Regions from separate parts of the Shewanella sp. MSW genome, predicted to be linked through region 2. Evidence: predicted binding sites of a transcription regulator. Region 2 holds the regulator's gene; each other region holds the start of a gene.

Region 1 (5,679 bases), on a different contig from region 2:
ATACTTTTGGGTATCGCTCACCTCAAACAGCAGACCTTCGGCTGTCAGTTGGCCCTTATCGCCTACCTGGCCGCCCGACTCGCCATAGAATGGGGTTTTATCCAACACAATAACCGCTTGCTGACCGACTTGCAGAGTGTCGACCGCCTGACCATCGACATAGATGCCGATAACCTTGCCGTTGCCGCTCAGTTCGCTGTAACCGCAGAACTCACTGTCGGCATCAATCTTCAGCCCGGCGTTATAATCGGCACCAAATTGACCGGCGGCCTGAGCCCGGCTACGCTGCTCGGCCATCGCCGCATCAAAACCCTCTTCATCGACCTTGATATTACGCTCGCGGCAAACATCGGCGGTCAGATCCATAGGGAAACCATAGGTGTCATAGAGCTTGAATACAGTTTCACCATCCAGGGTATCGCCCTTGAGTTCAGACAGGGCTACATCCAGAATCCCCAGACCACGCTCAAGTGTACGGGCAAACTGTTCTTCTTCGGCTTTCAGCGCCTTTTCCACTATGCTCTGAGTCGCCTTAAGGCCCTTGGCGGCATCGCCCATCACGTCAATAAGTGTAGGTACCAGCTTATAGAAAAAGGTATCAGTGGCACCCAGCTTGTTACCGTGACGCACGGCGCGGCGGATGATACGCCGCAGTACATAGCCCCGGCCTTCATTGGACGGCATCACGCCATCGGCAATCAGGAAAGCGCAAGAGCGGATGTGGTCGGCAATAACCCGCAGGGATTTGTTTTCCAGATCTGTTACGCCGATGATCTCGGCCGTCTTGGCAATCAGAGTGCGGAACACGTCAATTTCATAGTTGGAATGCACACCTTGCATAATGGCGGCAATACGCTCTATCCCCATACCTGTATCAACAGATGGCTTGGGCAGAGGTTCCATCACCCCATCGGCCTGACGGTTGTACTGCATGAAAACTATGTTCCAGATCTCAATAAATCTGTCGCCATCCTCTTCCGGTGTACCTGGGCGACCGCCAGGGATATGGTCACCGTGGTCATAGAAAATTTCAGTACAAGGACCACAAGGGCCTGTATCGCCCATTTGCCAAAAGTTATCTGAAGCATAAGGTGCGCCCTTGTTGTCGCCGATACGGATAATATCCTCGGCGGGAACTCCTATCTGCTTGTTCCAGATATCAAAGGCTTCATCATCGGATTGATAAACGGTAACGCACAAACGTTCCTTGGGCAGCTTGAGCTCTTCGGTCAAGAAATTCCAGGCAAAGCGAATGGCATCTTCTTTGAAGTAATCACCGAAGCTAAAGTTACCCAGCATCTCAAAGAAGGTGTGGTGACGGGCCGTATAACCCACGTTATCCAGGTCGTTATGTTTACCACCGGCGCGAACACAACGCTGCGAAGTGGTAGCGCGGCTGTAGCTACGCTTGTCCATACCGAGGAATACGTCTTTAAACTGGTTCATCCCGGCGTTGGTAAATAGCAGAGTGGGGTCATTGCCTGGCACCAGAGAACTGCTGTCGACTACCTGATGGCCATTCTTGCGGAAAAACTCCAGGAAAGCACTTCTGAGTGCTGCTGTGGTTTGGTACATAAATCGTCCTGAGTTACTTAAGCCTGAATAATGTATAAAAAGTGGTCTAAAGGCGTGCATCGCCCGGCCACTCGAGCGCTCTTTTGCCAAGCATTATAAGCATGCAGCGCCAGAATACCAATTAGATTGCGCAGGGTATGACGCCTGATACAGCCGAGGTACAGAGAGCATTAACGGCATAAGCCAAAACCGGATTAACGGGGTAGGCAAATGCTATTTGCCATAGGTGTTGAATTACTCAGCGAGTATAGAAACCTGCGCGGGCAAACCAGGATACAGAGGCTTTAGCGGGATATAACCATGGGCGACAAGCGCAAAAACTAGCACCTGGATTGCGTGCTGGTACAGAGCGCAAAAAAGGCTGCAACTTAATAAGAGTGAATGTTGGGGTTTGTCAAATGAAGTCAGTTGCAGAGATTTGGCAGCGGTAAACTTGGTTATGAAAAGGGCTTTAGTGATAGAGAAAAATCAGTCGTAAGGGTCATATTCAAGGGCGAATGCCACTTGATCATAACTAAAGCCCTGCCCCATCAAGTGACGAATTCGGCGAGCCTTTTCTTTCATATCATCAGCGGGAGTATCGCCGAATTTCTTTAGTGCGCGGCTGCGCGCCAAGGCAAACCAGTCACAATCACAGGCATCCAAAACCTGCTCGATACACTGTTTGTTCAAGCCTTTTTGCATCAGTGCCTGACGCACTTTTCCCGGGCCGTGGGCCTTGGCAATATGGCTGCGCAACAAGGCTGCAGCGAAACGCTGATCATCGATAAAGCCTTTGGTTTCCAGACTATCCAAAGTCTGTTCTACCTCAAGCGACTCAAAGCCCTTGCCCAGTAAACGGCTCTTGAGTTGCTCGCGGCCATAGTCGCGGCGCGCCAACAGCGCGACCGCAACATCCATTACCGACTGGCTCAGAAAACTTCTCCGGTTTCCAAGTCGATATTGCCTTCACCCGTCTCGGCGCTGGCAGGAGCTGCTTCTGCTTTGCTGAGCAGTTTAGCGCGCAGTGCCGCTTCGATTTCGGCAGCCACTTCAGGGTGTTCCTTGAGGTACTTACCTGCATTGGCGCGGCCTTGACCAATCTTGTCACCCTTGTAGCTGTACCAGGCACCGGATTTTTCCACCAGCTTGTGGGCTACGCCTAAATCAACCAGCTCACCGGTACGGTTGATACCCTGACCATAGAGAATTTGGAAATCGGCTTGTTTGAAGGGGGCGGCAATCTTGTTCTTAACCACTTTAACCCGGGTTTCGTTACCAACAACCTCATCACCCTCTTTGATAGCGCCTGTACGGCGGATATCGAGACGAACTGAGGCGTAGAACTTAAGAGCGTTACCACCAGTGGTGGTTTCAGGGTTACCGAACATGACCCCAATCTTCATCCGGATCTGGTTGATGAAGATAAGCAAAGTGTTGGACTGCTTGAGGTTACCGGCAAGCTTACGCATTGCCTGGCTCATCATACGAGCCGCCAGCCCCATATGGGAATCACCGATTTCACCTTCGATTTCAGCCTTGGGAGTCAGAGCCGCCACTGAGTCAACAATGATAACATCAACGGCACCACTGCGAGTCAGCGCATCACAGATCTCCAGCGCCTGTTCACCCGTATCTGGCTGAGAACACAGGAGGTTATCGATATCCACGCCCAGCTTCTTGGCGTAGATAGGATCCAGTGCGTGCTCGGCATCGATAAAGGCACAGACTTTGCCTTCACGCTGCGCCGCAGCAATCACTTCCAGTGTCAGAGTTGTTTTACCTGAAGATTCAGGACCATAGATCTCAACAATACGGCCCATTGGCAGACCGCCGGCCCCTAGAGCCACGTCCAGAGAAAGCGAACCGGTAGAGATGGTTTCGACATCCATGGTTCTGTCTTCACCCAGTTTCATGATAGAACCTTTACCGAACTGCTTCTCTATCTGTCCCAGAACTGCGTTAAGCGCCTTCTCTTTGTTTGGATCTATTTTCATTCCTGTTCCCTCTTGATTGCGGCGTAATACGTCGCCTGAAATCTATGTTGCCGCCCCTTTATTCAGAGCTTTGGGGTAAATACCAATCTGCCACCTAGTATACTGTACAATCATACAGTATCAAGTGCTGGCGGTAATTTATTTAAAGGCCGCTTGCTGATCAATCACTTGTGACCGAAGGCGTAAAATTTCCCCGCCCACGACTGGCTCAGTGATGAATAACTGATACTATTGGCGCCATTGAAAAAGGGCAACCGCTCTTGGAAACACAGTCAAGGAAATATCTGAAAGCTCCCATGAATGCAGTGATTACGCCTATGGATAACCCGGATTTGGAAAAACACACCCCTATGATGCGCCAGTATCTATCGATGAAGGCGCAGCATGCCGAAATGCTGCTGTTTTATCGCATGGGGGACTTTTACGAGCTGTTTTACGATGATGCCAAAAAAGCCTCCGAGCTCTTGGGTATTTCACTGACGGCCAGAGGCAAGAGTGGTGGCGATCCTATTCCTATGGCAGGTATTCCTTATCATGCGGTGGAGGGCTATCTAGCCAAGCTGGTGCAGCTCGGTGAGTCGGTTGCCATCTGTGAGCAGATTGGTGATCCGGCCACGTCCAAAGGGCCGGTCGAGCGCAAAGTAGTGCGCATAGTGACTCCCGGAACTCTCACCGATGAAGCGCTGCTGCAAGAACGTCAGGATAACCTGCTGGCCGCCGTCTACGAAGGCAAGAACGGTTTTGGCTACGCCACCTTGGATGTGGCCTCCGGCCGTTTTGTGATTGCCGAGCTGGCCACCCTTGAATCATTGGAGGCCGAGCTGCAACGCACCAAACCGGCCGAGCTGCTCTACAGCGAAGACTTTTCCCAACAAAGCCTGATTGCCGGCATCAAGGGCAAACGCCGTCGTCCCGAGTGGGAGTTTGACTTGGATACCAGCATGCGATTGTTGCTGGATCAATTCGGCACCAAAGATCTGCGTGGTTTTGGCATAACAGACGCCAGGCTGTCACTGCAGGCGGCCGGCTGCCTAATGCAGTATGTCAAAGATACCCAGCGCACCGCTCTGCCCCATATCAATGCCATTACCCGCTTTAACCAGAGCGACAGTATAGTGTTGGATGCTGCCACCCGGCGGAATCTAGAACTGACGGTGAACCTTGCCGGTGGCCGGGACAATACTTTGGCTTCGGTGCTGGATGCAACCGCCACCCCCATGGGCAGCAGGATGTTACAGCGCTGGATCCATCAGCCACTCAGAGACCATCAACAGATTGGCCTGCGGCAAACCGCTGTGGCAGAGTTGATTGCCAGCGGCCTGTTCGAGCCGTTGCATGACGACCTAAAGGCGCTTGGTGATGTGGAGCGGATCATGGCGCGCCTGGCTCTGAGAAGCGCCCGCCCGAGAGACTTTGCCCGTCTGCGACAAGCGCTGGCGCTGTTGCCGCAACTGCAGCAACTATTGGCAAATACCCAAAGCCCCGAGCTTGGCCGTTTGAAACGTCAGCTCAGTGAATTCCCTGAAGAGCTCGCGCTGCTGGAGCGGGCGATTGTCGACAACCCGCCGGTACTTATTCGTGATGGCGGCGTGATCCGCGATGGTTATCATGCCGAACTGGATGAATGGCGCCGCCTTAGTGAAGGCGCCAGTGACTATCTGCAACAGTTGGAAGTCAGGGAAAAAGAGCAAACGGGAATAGCCACCCTGAAAGTCGGCTTCAACCGGGTACACGGCTACTATATCGAAGTTTCCCGCGGCCAGTCGGCACTGGTGCCTCTGAGCTACCAAAGACGCCAGACATTGAAAAACACCGAGCGCTATATCATCCCAGAACTGAAAGAGTATGAAGAGAAAGTGCTTTCCAGTCAGGGCAAGGCGCTGGCACTGGAAAAACAGCTTTGGGACGAGCTGTTCGATCTCCTGCTGCCCAAGCTCAGCGAACTGCAGGCCTTTGCCATGGCGGCGGCCGAGTTGGATGTACTGAGCAACTTTGCCGAGCGGGCCGACAGCCTCAACTACCACCAACCGGAGTTGAGCGATAAGCCGGGCATACATATTGAAGCCGGGCGTCACCCAGTAGTTGAGCGAGTCAGCCAGGCTCCCTTTATCGCCAACCCGGTAACCCT
Region 2 (5,679 bases):
AGTGGCCACTTCCATAACGTGGTCATAGCCCAGGTACACAGGCACCAAAGTCACTGGTCGCTCAATACCCCGCAACACAGAGTTGACCGTCATCGCCAGCATCCCAGTCTTGGGCGACAACAACCGCCCGGTACGGGAGCGGCCACCTTCGGTGAAGTACTCAACCGAATAGCCTTTGGCAAACAGCTGATCCAGATACTCACGGAACACTGCAGTATAGAGTTTATTACCGTTGAAACTGCGGCGGATAAAGAAGGCACCACCACGGCGGAATATAGGCCCGGCAGGCCAGAAGTTCAGGTTGATACCAGCGGCGATATGAGGCGGAACCATACCCTGAAAATAGAGAATATAGGAGAGCAGCAAATAATCCATATGACTGCGATGGCAAGGTACATAAACTATCTCATGTCCATCATGATGCAGCTGGCGTATCTGCTCGGCGCCCTTGATGTTGATCCCCTTGTAGAGCTTGTTCCATAACCAGGTGAGGATCCGCTGGGCAATACGCACCAGGCTGTCTGAATAGTGGGCAGCAATCTCATCGAGATATTCCTCCGCCATTTCCCTGGCCCTGGCCTCGGGGATCTTCTTGGCTGCGGCTTCCTCTTTGATAGCCTTTTTAAGGGTTTCCGAACGCAACAGTTCATTAAACAGCGCTTGACGGTTGGGCAGTAATGGCCCGGTCATCACCTTACGCTGACGGCGGAAATGTACCCTGGCCACTCGCGCCAACTTATGGGCAATAGCTTTATCGGTTCCATGTTCATCGGCCATCAGCCGCAGCGAGACCGCATTGGAAAACTGCACAAAGTTGTCTCGCCCCAGGAACAGGATCATTAGAAACTTGCGCAACCAAGTGGGGTTTTCCCGCTCAAATACGGCGGCGCGCATGCTGTCATCTTCCTTACCCGGAGTTCGGCCCCAATAGAGACTCACTGGCACCAATTGAATATCCAATTCAGGATTGGTCTGATGCAAATGAAGCAAAGAGGTGAAACAGCTGAGAAAAGGTTTATTGCCCTTGCGCTTGCCGAACAGGGGCTTTGCACCTTCCAGGCAGACGACTCTGGGAACGGTAATATCATCAACCTTGAGCGTCTCATAAGGGCAAGGCAAACCAAATTTACGGGTGACTTCCGCCAACGCCGCGATATCACTGACAGACTCCGTCTTCATCACGTAGGCCATCGGCTTGGCGAGATCCAGGTTCAAATCAGCGAAAGGATCCTGAGGCACCACAGTGGTATGCACCAGCTTGCTTTGGAGCCAGCGAAGTGATTTAAACCAGAATGAATCTTGTTTGGACATGTTTTTCAGTGTCTGAGCCACAATCAATAACCCAATAGAATACCAGAACTTCCTGAATCTTAGCTAGGGAAGGTGCGAACCGGTCCCGGCAGCTCCTCTGGCAAATTCCTTGAACTCCACATAATTCGTAAGCCTGACTGTCCAAATCTGCCACAGGTTAAAACATTTACCCTCCCCTAAACGTTTCAATTTTGGTTAATACTTGCGCTGATCAAAATACTGTATATACTGACAGGTACTGTATGAAAAAACAGGAATCACCATGAGACCACTGACACCGCGCCAGGCACAGATTCTGGAATTGATTAAACGCAATATAGCCGACACCGGCATGCCGCCAACCCGGGCTGAAATTGCTACCCGGTTAGGCTTCAAGAGTGCCAATGCCGCAGAGGAACACCTCAAGGCACTGGCAAAGAAAGGCTGTATTGAGATCATGCCAGGCACCTCTCGTGGTATTCGCTTGTCACATGATGAACAAGCGGAGTCAGAAGCAGGTCTGCCCTTAATAGGCCAGGTCGCTGCCGGGGAACCCATACTGGCACAGGAGCATGTTGAGCAGTATTACCAGGTCGACCCTGGCATGTTCCATCCCTGCGCCGACTTCCTACTGCGGGTACGCGGCGACAGCATGAAGAACATAGGCATTCTCGAAGGTGATCTCCTGGCGGTTCACAAGGTACAAGAAGCCCGTAACGGTCAAGTCGTGGTGGCCAGGGTTGAAGACGATGTAACAGTGAAGCGTTTTGAAAAGAAAGGTAATGTGGTTTATCTACATGCCGAGAACGAGGCTTACTCCCCAATCAAAGTCGACCTGACTTTCCAGCCATTGACCATTGAAGGACTGGCGGTAGGCATAATACGCAATGGAGACTGGCTATGAGCATAATGACGGGCAACGCCCCAAGACACCCAGGCCTGTGGACAGACACCAGTATTGCCGGCAATCAGCCTTGGCAACATACCGGCATCTCCAGCTTGGCCAGCCATAGCCAGGGACGTCAGGAATTATTACGCCTCTGCCCTCAATTGGCGCAATTGAGTCAACAGGGACGCTGGATAGTCTTGATTAACGCCCCTGCCAACATAGGTTACAAGGAAACCTTAGCAAGGGCCGGTGTCAGAATGGATAGAGTTCTCTTGGTGCGCACCAAGGATGAAATCGAAGCCCTGTGGGCAACGGAAAGAGCCTTGACCAACGGCACCTCCAGTGCAGTGATCAGTTGGATAAACAGCCTGGATGCCCGTGATAACCGTCGATTGCAGCTGGTTGCCCGTAACGCCAGAGCCATGGGAATAGTGCTGGAAACAGGACGGCAGGCGAAAGAGATGGATAACCGCCTCAACGAACTTACCCGCTCCATCCATTAATTGTATGAATAAAGGCCATTCCTGGGATGGCCTTTATTCTGTGCCTTTTGGGTGCAATACCTTTCCTTGTAAATCGACGCAAAGCCGCGCTGGTCAGCCCCTCACGCAGAATTCACCTCTAGATTAACAGACGCTTTTCTTTCATACAGTTAGAAAATATCGTGATCTTGATCAATATTTAATCTACAAGTAATGTAAGAACAACGATTGTGTTATCTCCATGCAATTCGTCGTAGGTTGAACGTCCCATTTCGCTTTATAGCGAGTAAGGCCGTCGCCGGAAATGCTGAGTATATTCAGCGGTAAGTGCAACAGTGGTTACCACCTGTATACCTAGATCTAAGTGAAACCGCCGCCGCACTTTGAAGTCATCGTTGCTTTTTTGGGAACTGAAGAGTTTGCATAGAGCAAAGACTTACTGTGTGACTCTTCTTTGTAGTTGCGAATGCAATTGACAGAGGAGATGTCTTGTGAAGCAATGGCTGTGTGTTTTGCTGACCTTGTTGTGCGTCAGCTTGTTGTCTCCAGGTGCTCAGGCAGATATGCCCTTGAATATGACTCAAGGGGTAACTGAGATCAGTGGCAAGGTGTATCACCTGCACATGATCATTCTTTATATCTGCTGCGCCATAGGTTTGGTCGTATTCGGCGTGATGATCTACGCCATGATCAACCATAGAAAATCCAAAGGGGCAGTCGCGTCCCAATTCCATGAAAGTACCAAGGTAGAAATTGCCTGGACGCTTATCCCCTTCTTAATCCTTATCCTGATGGCAATCCCCGCAACCAAGACGCTGATTGCCATGGAGGATCCCAGTGATGCCGACCTGACGGTCAAGATCACCGGCTCGCAATGGAAATGGCACTACAGCTATTTCGGCGAAGACATCGACTTCTTCAGCATATTGGCAACGCCGAGGTCCCAGATAGAAGGCCAGGAAGCCAAGGGCGAGCACTACCTGCTTGAAGTCGACAAGCCGTTGGTATTGCCCATCAATCGTAAAGTCCGATTCCTGATGACCTCAGATGATGTGATCCACTCCTGGTGGGTGCCCGCCTTTGCCGTCAAAAAAGACGCCAATCCCGGTTTTATCAACGAAGCCTGGACCCGGGTGGACAAGCCGGGGATCTACCGCGGCCAATGTGCCGAGCTTTGCGGTAAAGACCACGGCTTTATGCCGATTGTGGTGCAGGTACTGGCAGAAGATGAGTTCGACGCCTGGATGGCAAAGCAGAAACAAGCCGCGGCTACAGCCGCCGAAGAAGCTCAGGCGGCCCTCAGTGAGACCATGAGCCATGATGAAGCCATGGCGCTTGGCGAACAGATCTATATGGCGCGCTGCGCCGCCTGTCATCAGCCAAACGGCGCCGGACTTCAAGGGGTGTTCCCGGCGCTCAAGGGCAGTGCTATTGCCATAGGCCCAATAACAGCCCATCTGGACATAGTGATCCATGGCAAGACAGGCACCGCCATGCAAGCCTTCGGCAAACAGATTACCGCCAAGGAACTGGCCGCTGTGGTGACCTATGAGCGCAATGCCTGGGGCAATAACACAGGCGACACAGTGCAAGCCGCCGACGTCAATAACCACGGGCAGTAGGGGAAGAAGATGAACTCATTCAGTCAAGATGCGAAAGCCGGTGTTCAGGAAGTCACTGAACAGGAACACCAGCATCATCACGCCCCCAAGGGGATCATGCGCTGGTTGCTGACCACCAACCATAAAGATATAGGCACACTCTATCTCTGGTTCAGCTTCATCATGTTCCTAATCGGGGGCGCCATGGCCATGGTGCTCCGTGCTGAATTATTCCAGCCCGGTTTGCAACTGGTCGAGCCCAATTTCTTTAACCAAATGACCACAGTACACGGTCTTATCATGGTTTTTGGTGCCGTGATGCCGGCCTTTACCGGCCTGGCCAACTGGTTGATCCCCATGATGATAGGTGCGCCGGATATGGCGCTGCCGAGGATGAATAACTGGAGCTTTTGGATTTTACCCTTCGCCTTCTTAATCCTGCTTAGCTCATTGTTTATGGAAGGCGGCGGCCCCAATTTTGGCTGGACCTTCTATGCGCCATTGTCGACAACTTATAGCGCAGACAGCACAGCCTTGTTTGTTTTTTCAATACATATCATGGGGATAAGCTCAATCATGGGGGCGATCAACGTGATAGTCACCATAGTGAATCTGCGCGCACCTGGCATGAACTGGATGAAGCTGCCCCTGTTCGTCTGGACCTGGCTTATCACCGCCTTCCTGCTGATAGCCGTCATGCCGGTATTGGCCGGGGCCGTGACCATGGTACTCACAGACAAATTCTTCGGCACCAGCTTCTTCGATGCCGCCGGCGGTGGAGATCCTGTGATGTTCCAGCATATTTTCTGGTTCTTCGGCCACCCCGAGGTGTACATAATGATCTTGCCGTCATTCGGCATCATCTCGGCCATCATTCCGGCATTCAGTCGCAAACCTTTGTTTGGCTACGCCTCAATGGTCTACGCCACCGCCAGCATCGCGATCCTCTCCTTCCTGGTGTGGGCACATCACATGTTCACCACAGGTATGCCTGTCTTTGCCGAACTCTTCTTTATGTACTGCACCATGCTGATTGCCGTGCCAACCGGGGTCAAGGTATTCAACTGGGTTGCCACCATGTGGCGGGGATCCATCAGCTTTGAAGCCCCTATGATGTTCGCCTGTGCCTTTATTATTCTCTTCACCATAGGCGGCTTCTCCGGCCTGATGTTGGCAATCACCCCAGCCGACTTCCAATACCATGACACTTACTTTGTGGTTGCCCATTTCCATTATGTGCTGGTCACCGGCGCCATCTTCTCCATCATGGCCGCCGCCTATTACTGGCTACCCAAGTGGACCGGGCATATGTACAGCGAGACCTTGGCCAAGTGGCATTTCTGGTGCTCGGTCATTTCGGTCAATGTGTTGTTCTTCCCGATGCATTTCCTCGGGCTGGCCGGTATGCCCAGACGCA
Region 3 (5,679 bases), on a different contig from region 2:
GCGGATCGTGCGCCGAAGTTTGGTCTGTCACCACATCCGGAGTAATGCCGCGCTCAACCAGTTCACTGAAGATATCGGCGGCATTGCCCAGCAAACCCACGGAAACCGGCTTGCCCTCGGCCTTGGCTGCTTGCAGCATCGCCAGTGCCTCGTCCAGGCTGTGGGCCTTCTTGTCCAGATAACGGGTACGCAGACGAAAATCGATACGGGTCTCGTCCACTTCACAGGCCAGCACAGAGAAGCCGGCCATGGTACCAGCCAGAGGCTGGGCACCGCCCATACCGCCCAGGCCACCGGTCAGGATCCAGCGGCCCTTGGCGTCACCGTCGAAATGCTGCTTGGCCACGGCCACAAAGGTTTCGTAGGTGCCCTGGACTATGCCTTGGGTGCCTATGTAGATCCAGGAGCCGGCGGTCATCTGGCCATACATAGCCAACCCTTGCTTGTCCAGCTCGTTGAAGTGTTCCCAGTTGGCCCAGTGGGGTACCAGGTTGGAGTTGGCGATCAGCACCCTGGGGGCATCGCTGTGGGTCTTGAATACTCCCACCGGCTTGCCGGATTGCACCAGCAAGGTTTCATCTTCTTCCAGACGCTTGAGCACCTCGACGATTTTATCGAAACACTGCCAATCGCGGGCGGCGCGGCCTATACCGCCGTAAACCACCAGATCCTCGGGGCGCTCGGCCACATCCGGATGCAGGTTGTTCATCAGCATTCTGAGCGGCGCTTCGGTCTGCCAGCTCTTACAGTTCAGAGTGGTGCCGGTCGGCGCAATGATTTTGCGCGCCGGATCATGTCTCTTATCCATAAACTTCCATTCCTCTGTTGCTTGTCTTGTGGTTTATTTTGTTGTTTTTATTTAGGTTTATGTTCGCCTCTGAAGGTCAAGTGCCCTCCGAGACGGAAGCGGCTGCCGGGATGGATCAGCCGGGCAAAACTCACCACCCCCTGGCGTGACCAAGTGCGGCGCAGTATCTGTAAACAGGGCTCGCTGGCGGGGATCGCCAAACGGGCGCGTATCTGTTCATTGGCGACTATCGCCTCTATGGTGTGGCGTGCCTCGGTCAAAGGCGCCACCTGCGACAGATATTCATGAGGGGTCTGCAAATTGAAATCCTGCTGCAGATAGTCGGGGATTAACTGAGGGTTTACAAAGCGCTCCTCGAGCTGTAGCGGCAGCCCCTCTTCACAATGCACCAGCACCGAGTAAAACACCCGGCTGCCGGTCTCCAGTCCCAGGGCGATGGCGATAGGCGCCAAGGCCTCTATGGCGGTCAGCTCCAACACCTGCACGCTGTAACCATGGCCGCGGGCCTTGATCTCATCGGCAATATTGCGGATAGACAACATGGATGACTGCGACTTGAACTCGGCCACAAAGGTACCCAGCCCCTGACTGCGCTCCAGCACGCCGTTGTCCACCAGCTCGGTCAATGCCCGTCTGGCCGTCATCCGGCTGCACTCAAACAGCTCCGCCAGTTGGTTTTCGGAAGGCACCCTGGAGTGCTCCACCCATTCACCCGACTCAATGCGGTCTGAGATGTACTGTTTAATGCGGGCGAACTTGGCTGTGCTCATCGAATCGACTCTGTGTTGGTTTCAATCTGCTGAAAAACTCGGCTATAATCCTAGCTTGTATATACAAGTAAATACAAGTTAGCTCACAAAATCACAACAATTGCCATCATTAAGGCAAGCGTAAGGCAAACAACAAGGAGCAAGCATGTCCTGGGATCAGGTTTGGATAGATATCAATATTGCCACTATGGACCCTTCTGTATCAGAGGCTTATGGCGCCATCACCGACGCGGCCCTGGCAGTAAAAGACGGCAAAATAGCCTGGATTGGCAAGCGCAGCGAACTGCCTGCCTTCGACGTGCTGGCAACTCCGGTTTACAAGGGCAAAGGCGGCTGGCTGACGCCCGGGTTGATAGATGCCCATACCCATTTGGTGTTTGCCGGTAACCGCGCCAACGAGTTCGAGCTGCGTCTCAAGGGTGCCAGCTATGAAGAAATCGCCCGTGCCGGTGGCGGCATTATCAGCACGGTTAAGGCCTGCCGTGAGGCCAGCGAGGCCGAGCTGTTCGACGAGGCTCGCCGCCGCCTCAACGCCCTGGCCAAGGAAGGGGTTACTACGGTGGAGATAAAGTCGGGCTACGGGCTGGAAACCGCCACCGAACTCAAGTTGCTCAGGGTCGCCCGCGAGCTGGGCAAACACCACCATGTGGATGTGGTCACCACCTTCCTGGGCGCCCACGCCTTCCCGGCCGAATATCAAGGCCGGGAGCAGGAATATGTGCAACTGGTAATCGAGGAGATGCTACCTCTGGTATTGGCGGAAGATCTCGCCGATGCCGTGGATGTGTTTTGTGAAAATATCGCCTTCGACCTGCAACAGACAGAAGCCATTCTCAGCGCCGCCAAGGCCAAAGGGCTGGATATCAAGTTGCACGCCGAGCAGCTCTCCAACATGGGCGGCTCAATACTGGCCGCCCGTCTGGGGGCCAAGTCTGTGGATCATATCGAGTATCTGGATGAAGCCGGGGTCAAGGCCCTGGCCGAGAGCGGCACCTGCGCCACCTTGTTGCCCGGCGCCTTTTACTTCCTGCGGGAAACCCAACTGCCACCGATAGCCTTGCTGCGCCAATATCAGGTGCCCATGGTGCTGGCCAGCGACTTCAACCCGGGGACTTCCCCCATCTGCTCAACCCTGTTGATGCTCAACCTGGGCTGCACCCTATTCCGCCTGACGCCGGAAGAAGCCTTGGCCGGTGTCACCCGCAACGCCGCCCGCGCCCTGGGTCGTGAACAGCGCATAGGCATGCTGCGCCAGGGAATGGATGCCGACTTCTGCCTGTGGCGGATCTCAACTCCAGCCGAACTCGCCTACAGCTACGGCGTGAATCCGTTGGTGGATGTCATCAAGGGGGGCAAACTTATTCATCAATAAGTTTGGCAAGTGATTGGATGGCAGGTCACCGACCTGCTGTCGGCTTGCGCACCGACATCCCAGCGCCAGGGAATAGCTGACAGATTGTCCTAAATTGGTTTTGCCCCATTCCGTACTATCAAAGCGACTTAAGCTCGCAATGACCAACCAATCTTTAGCAAATTTTAGTAATGTCACAGAATGACAATAGAAACTAGTCTTTACCTCTAATGAAGTATCGGAATGGGGCGAAAGTGAAGTTTTACGTTCCACTAAAGCAATTGTCAGTCAACTTTAGCTTATATCGGTCAACTCCACTCTCATAACAAAACACCTCATTGCCATGAGGGAGGGTTTTGGCTTCAAGCATTTTTAATGCAGCTATTCACACAACTCCAAATCGCCACTCCGTTTTAATTTCTGTTTAAAAAACTAATAATATCATGTATATAAAATTAAATTCGTAGTTGTAAATTAGTCTTGGTATGTATACTCGTATTTTAAATTATGATGGTATTTACAAAAATAAGTAGTATTATACTGTGTAAATAAACATATATTAGAGGCTAGGTATGACTCGCTCGGATAGTGTAGATATTTCTAGTATGGATGCTGTCACTTGGCTGCGACAGTTAGAAGATAAGAGTGTAGATCTTGTTATCACGGATCCCCCGTATCAGTCACTGGAAAAACATCGAAAAGTTGGTACAACAACTCGATTGAAAGTTAGTAAATCTTCAAGCAATCAGTGGTTTGATATTTTTCCAAACAATCGTTTTGAAGAGTTATTAAACGAGATTTATCGTGTACTAAAGAAAAACTCACACTTCTATTTATTTTGTGATCAAGAAACAATGTTTGTTGTTAAACCAATAGCAGAACGCATTGGTTTTAAATTCTGGAAGCCAATTGTTTGGGATAAGATGGCTATGGGAATGGGGTACCACTATAGGGCAAGATACGAATTTATTCTTTTTTTTGAAAAAGGAAAAAAGAAACTTAATGACTTATCTATCCCTGATATTCTACAAGAAAAGAGAATTCTTAGAGGCTACCCCACTGAAAAACCAGTCAATGTAGCTAAGACGCTCATTATTCAGAGCACTAACGAACAAGATTTGGTTATAGTTCCTTTTTGTGGGGCAGGTTTTGTGGGCTGTGCCTCCGAACAACTTAATAGACAGTTCAGAGGCAATGATTTAAATATCGACGCAGTTGGAATTGCTAAAGATAGAATAATAGCTATCCGTAATTCTAAGGCTTAAATGACTTGAACTCTTTCACCCAAGATTTAAGTGTTTGAGCTCTTCTTCTCGCTGTATTTTCACTTAGTCCATTGCAATACTCTATAAGGAAATCAGCAGCAGTATTCTCATCAACCTCATAGATAGAGCTAACTTCTTGTGTTTTCATCCACAAAAAGCCACAGTCAGATAGCTCGAATTGCTTAGCAATAGTATTGATGAAATTAGCGTCAGATTGTTTCTCTGCTGCCATAAATCCAATTGGTGTAAGTAATGAATAATCATATATAAGATTTAAAAGCTTACACGCATCTCGATAGTAACTTACCTGTCTAGGCGTTACTCCTAACGTAATATCCGTTACTTGTTCTTTGTTGTTAAGCAAGTCAATGTATGATTTTATTGTTTTAAGAGAATCTGCTTGTGGTACCATTGTACTATCTAAATATACACCAAGCATGTCATCAACTTTTGGCACTACTGAATTAACGAATTCTGGTGTTAAAGCAAAAATAATATCTGTTGAGTTTTCATCAATTATTTCTAATGTTATAGATTTTGATAAAATAATGTCAAATAATCTACGCACTAATCGTAAATCGATTTTCTTATCATCGATGAAATGAAGAAATTTTTCTTTGCTTGATAATTCAAACAAAGGCGTTAGTGCCAAATTAGATTTATCTTCTTCAATTTTTGTTTTTATTCTGTAAGAGAACGAACCGACGATTGCATCATGTGCAAGCATTGATACTGAAACATCATATTTTTTCAAATAAGTTGAAATAAAATCTACAAAATAATCTAATGATTGAGCCAATGTTGATGATTCAAGTTTGCCACTTTTTTGGTCTATTCTAATTTTATGGGTGTGCTTTCTGACACCATCATAATTAATATTGCTTGAGATAAATACGTTTTTATCAGGAAGTGAATATTGAAGCTTACTTACCTTAATTAAATTTTCTTTCAAAGAGAAATCTGAAACATTAATTTCTATTAAGTATGCTTTCGCCGATGCATTTGGCTTTATCATTTCAACAATCGAAATGTCTTTTTGCTCTAATTTATTAACTCTTTCGCTAGATGTAGGAATAACAATCCATTTGTCAAACTCATCAGGAGCAGAACATACAGGACATCCAAAACACTTTCTGAGCTGCAAGGAAGCTCGTTGCAGGGGCAGTCTCTGATAAATAACGACGTATTTTTGGAAGTAGGCTCTCTGAGACGAGTAATTTGCATGCTTCATACAAAAACTGCAGTTACCAGGCAGGCCAACGGCAGGCTTAAGCCTGTTTCTGTAAAATCACCAACGATCTAAGGTTAATGGGGATGTATTGCTTGGCTTTGTTGCTTACCCCGGCACCATTTACCACCATATTTGGCCTTCATTACAACATACAGGACATCCAAAACACTTTCTGAGCTGCAAGGAAGCTCGTTGCAGGGGTCAGTCTCTGATAAGTAACGACAGAAAAGATTTGGCTGTCCTGTCTTTCCCTT

Evidence for each region. Region 2 encodes LexA, which represses DNA repair genes until DNA is damaged. Its sites were predicted from a motif close to TACTGTATNNNNATACAGTA; they were not measured.
Region 1: recA (recombinase RecA) is a predicted target of LexA. The motif match lies at 3,652-3,671, and genes of this name have one in related genera.
Region 3: AYI96_RS17465 (DNA-methyltransferase) is a predicted target of LexA. The motif match lies at 3,468-3,487, and genes of this name have one in related genera.

The regions. Positions count from the first base shown of each region.
Region 1 is NZ_LVDR01000010.1:125,787-131,465, forward strand. Features, by position in the region: gene alaS (alanine--tRNA ligase) at 1-1,575, opposite strand, end outside; gene AYI96_RS12665 (regulatory protein RecX) at 2,044-2,475, opposite strand; gene recA (recombinase RecA) at 2,487-3,551, opposite strand; gene mutS (DNA mismatch repair protein MutS) at 3,869-5,679, shown strand, end outside.
Region 2 is NZ_LVDR01000009.1:34,543-40,221, reverse strand. Features, by position in the region: gene plsB (glycerol-3-phosphate 1-O-acyltransferase PlsB) at 1-1,311, opposite strand, end outside; gene lexA (transcriptional repressor LexA) at 1,574-2,194, shown strand; gene AYI96_RS11340 (cell division inhibitor SulA) at 2,191-2,682, shown strand; partial or broken gene coxB (cytochrome c oxidase subunit II) at 3,153-4,274, shown strand; gene ctaD (cytochrome c oxidase subunit I) at 4,293-5,679, shown strand, end outside.
Region 3 is NZ_LVDR01000019.1:80,149-85,827, forward strand. Features, by position in the region: gene hutU (urocanate hydratase) at 1-808, opposite strand, end outside; gene hutC (histidine utilization repressor) at 856-1,578, opposite strand; gene hutI (imidazolonepropionase) at 1,724-2,950, shown strand; gene AYI96_RS17465 (DNA-methyltransferase) at 3,502-4,194, shown strand; gene AYI96_RS17470 (DUF6575 domain-containing protein) at 4,184-5,338, opposite strand.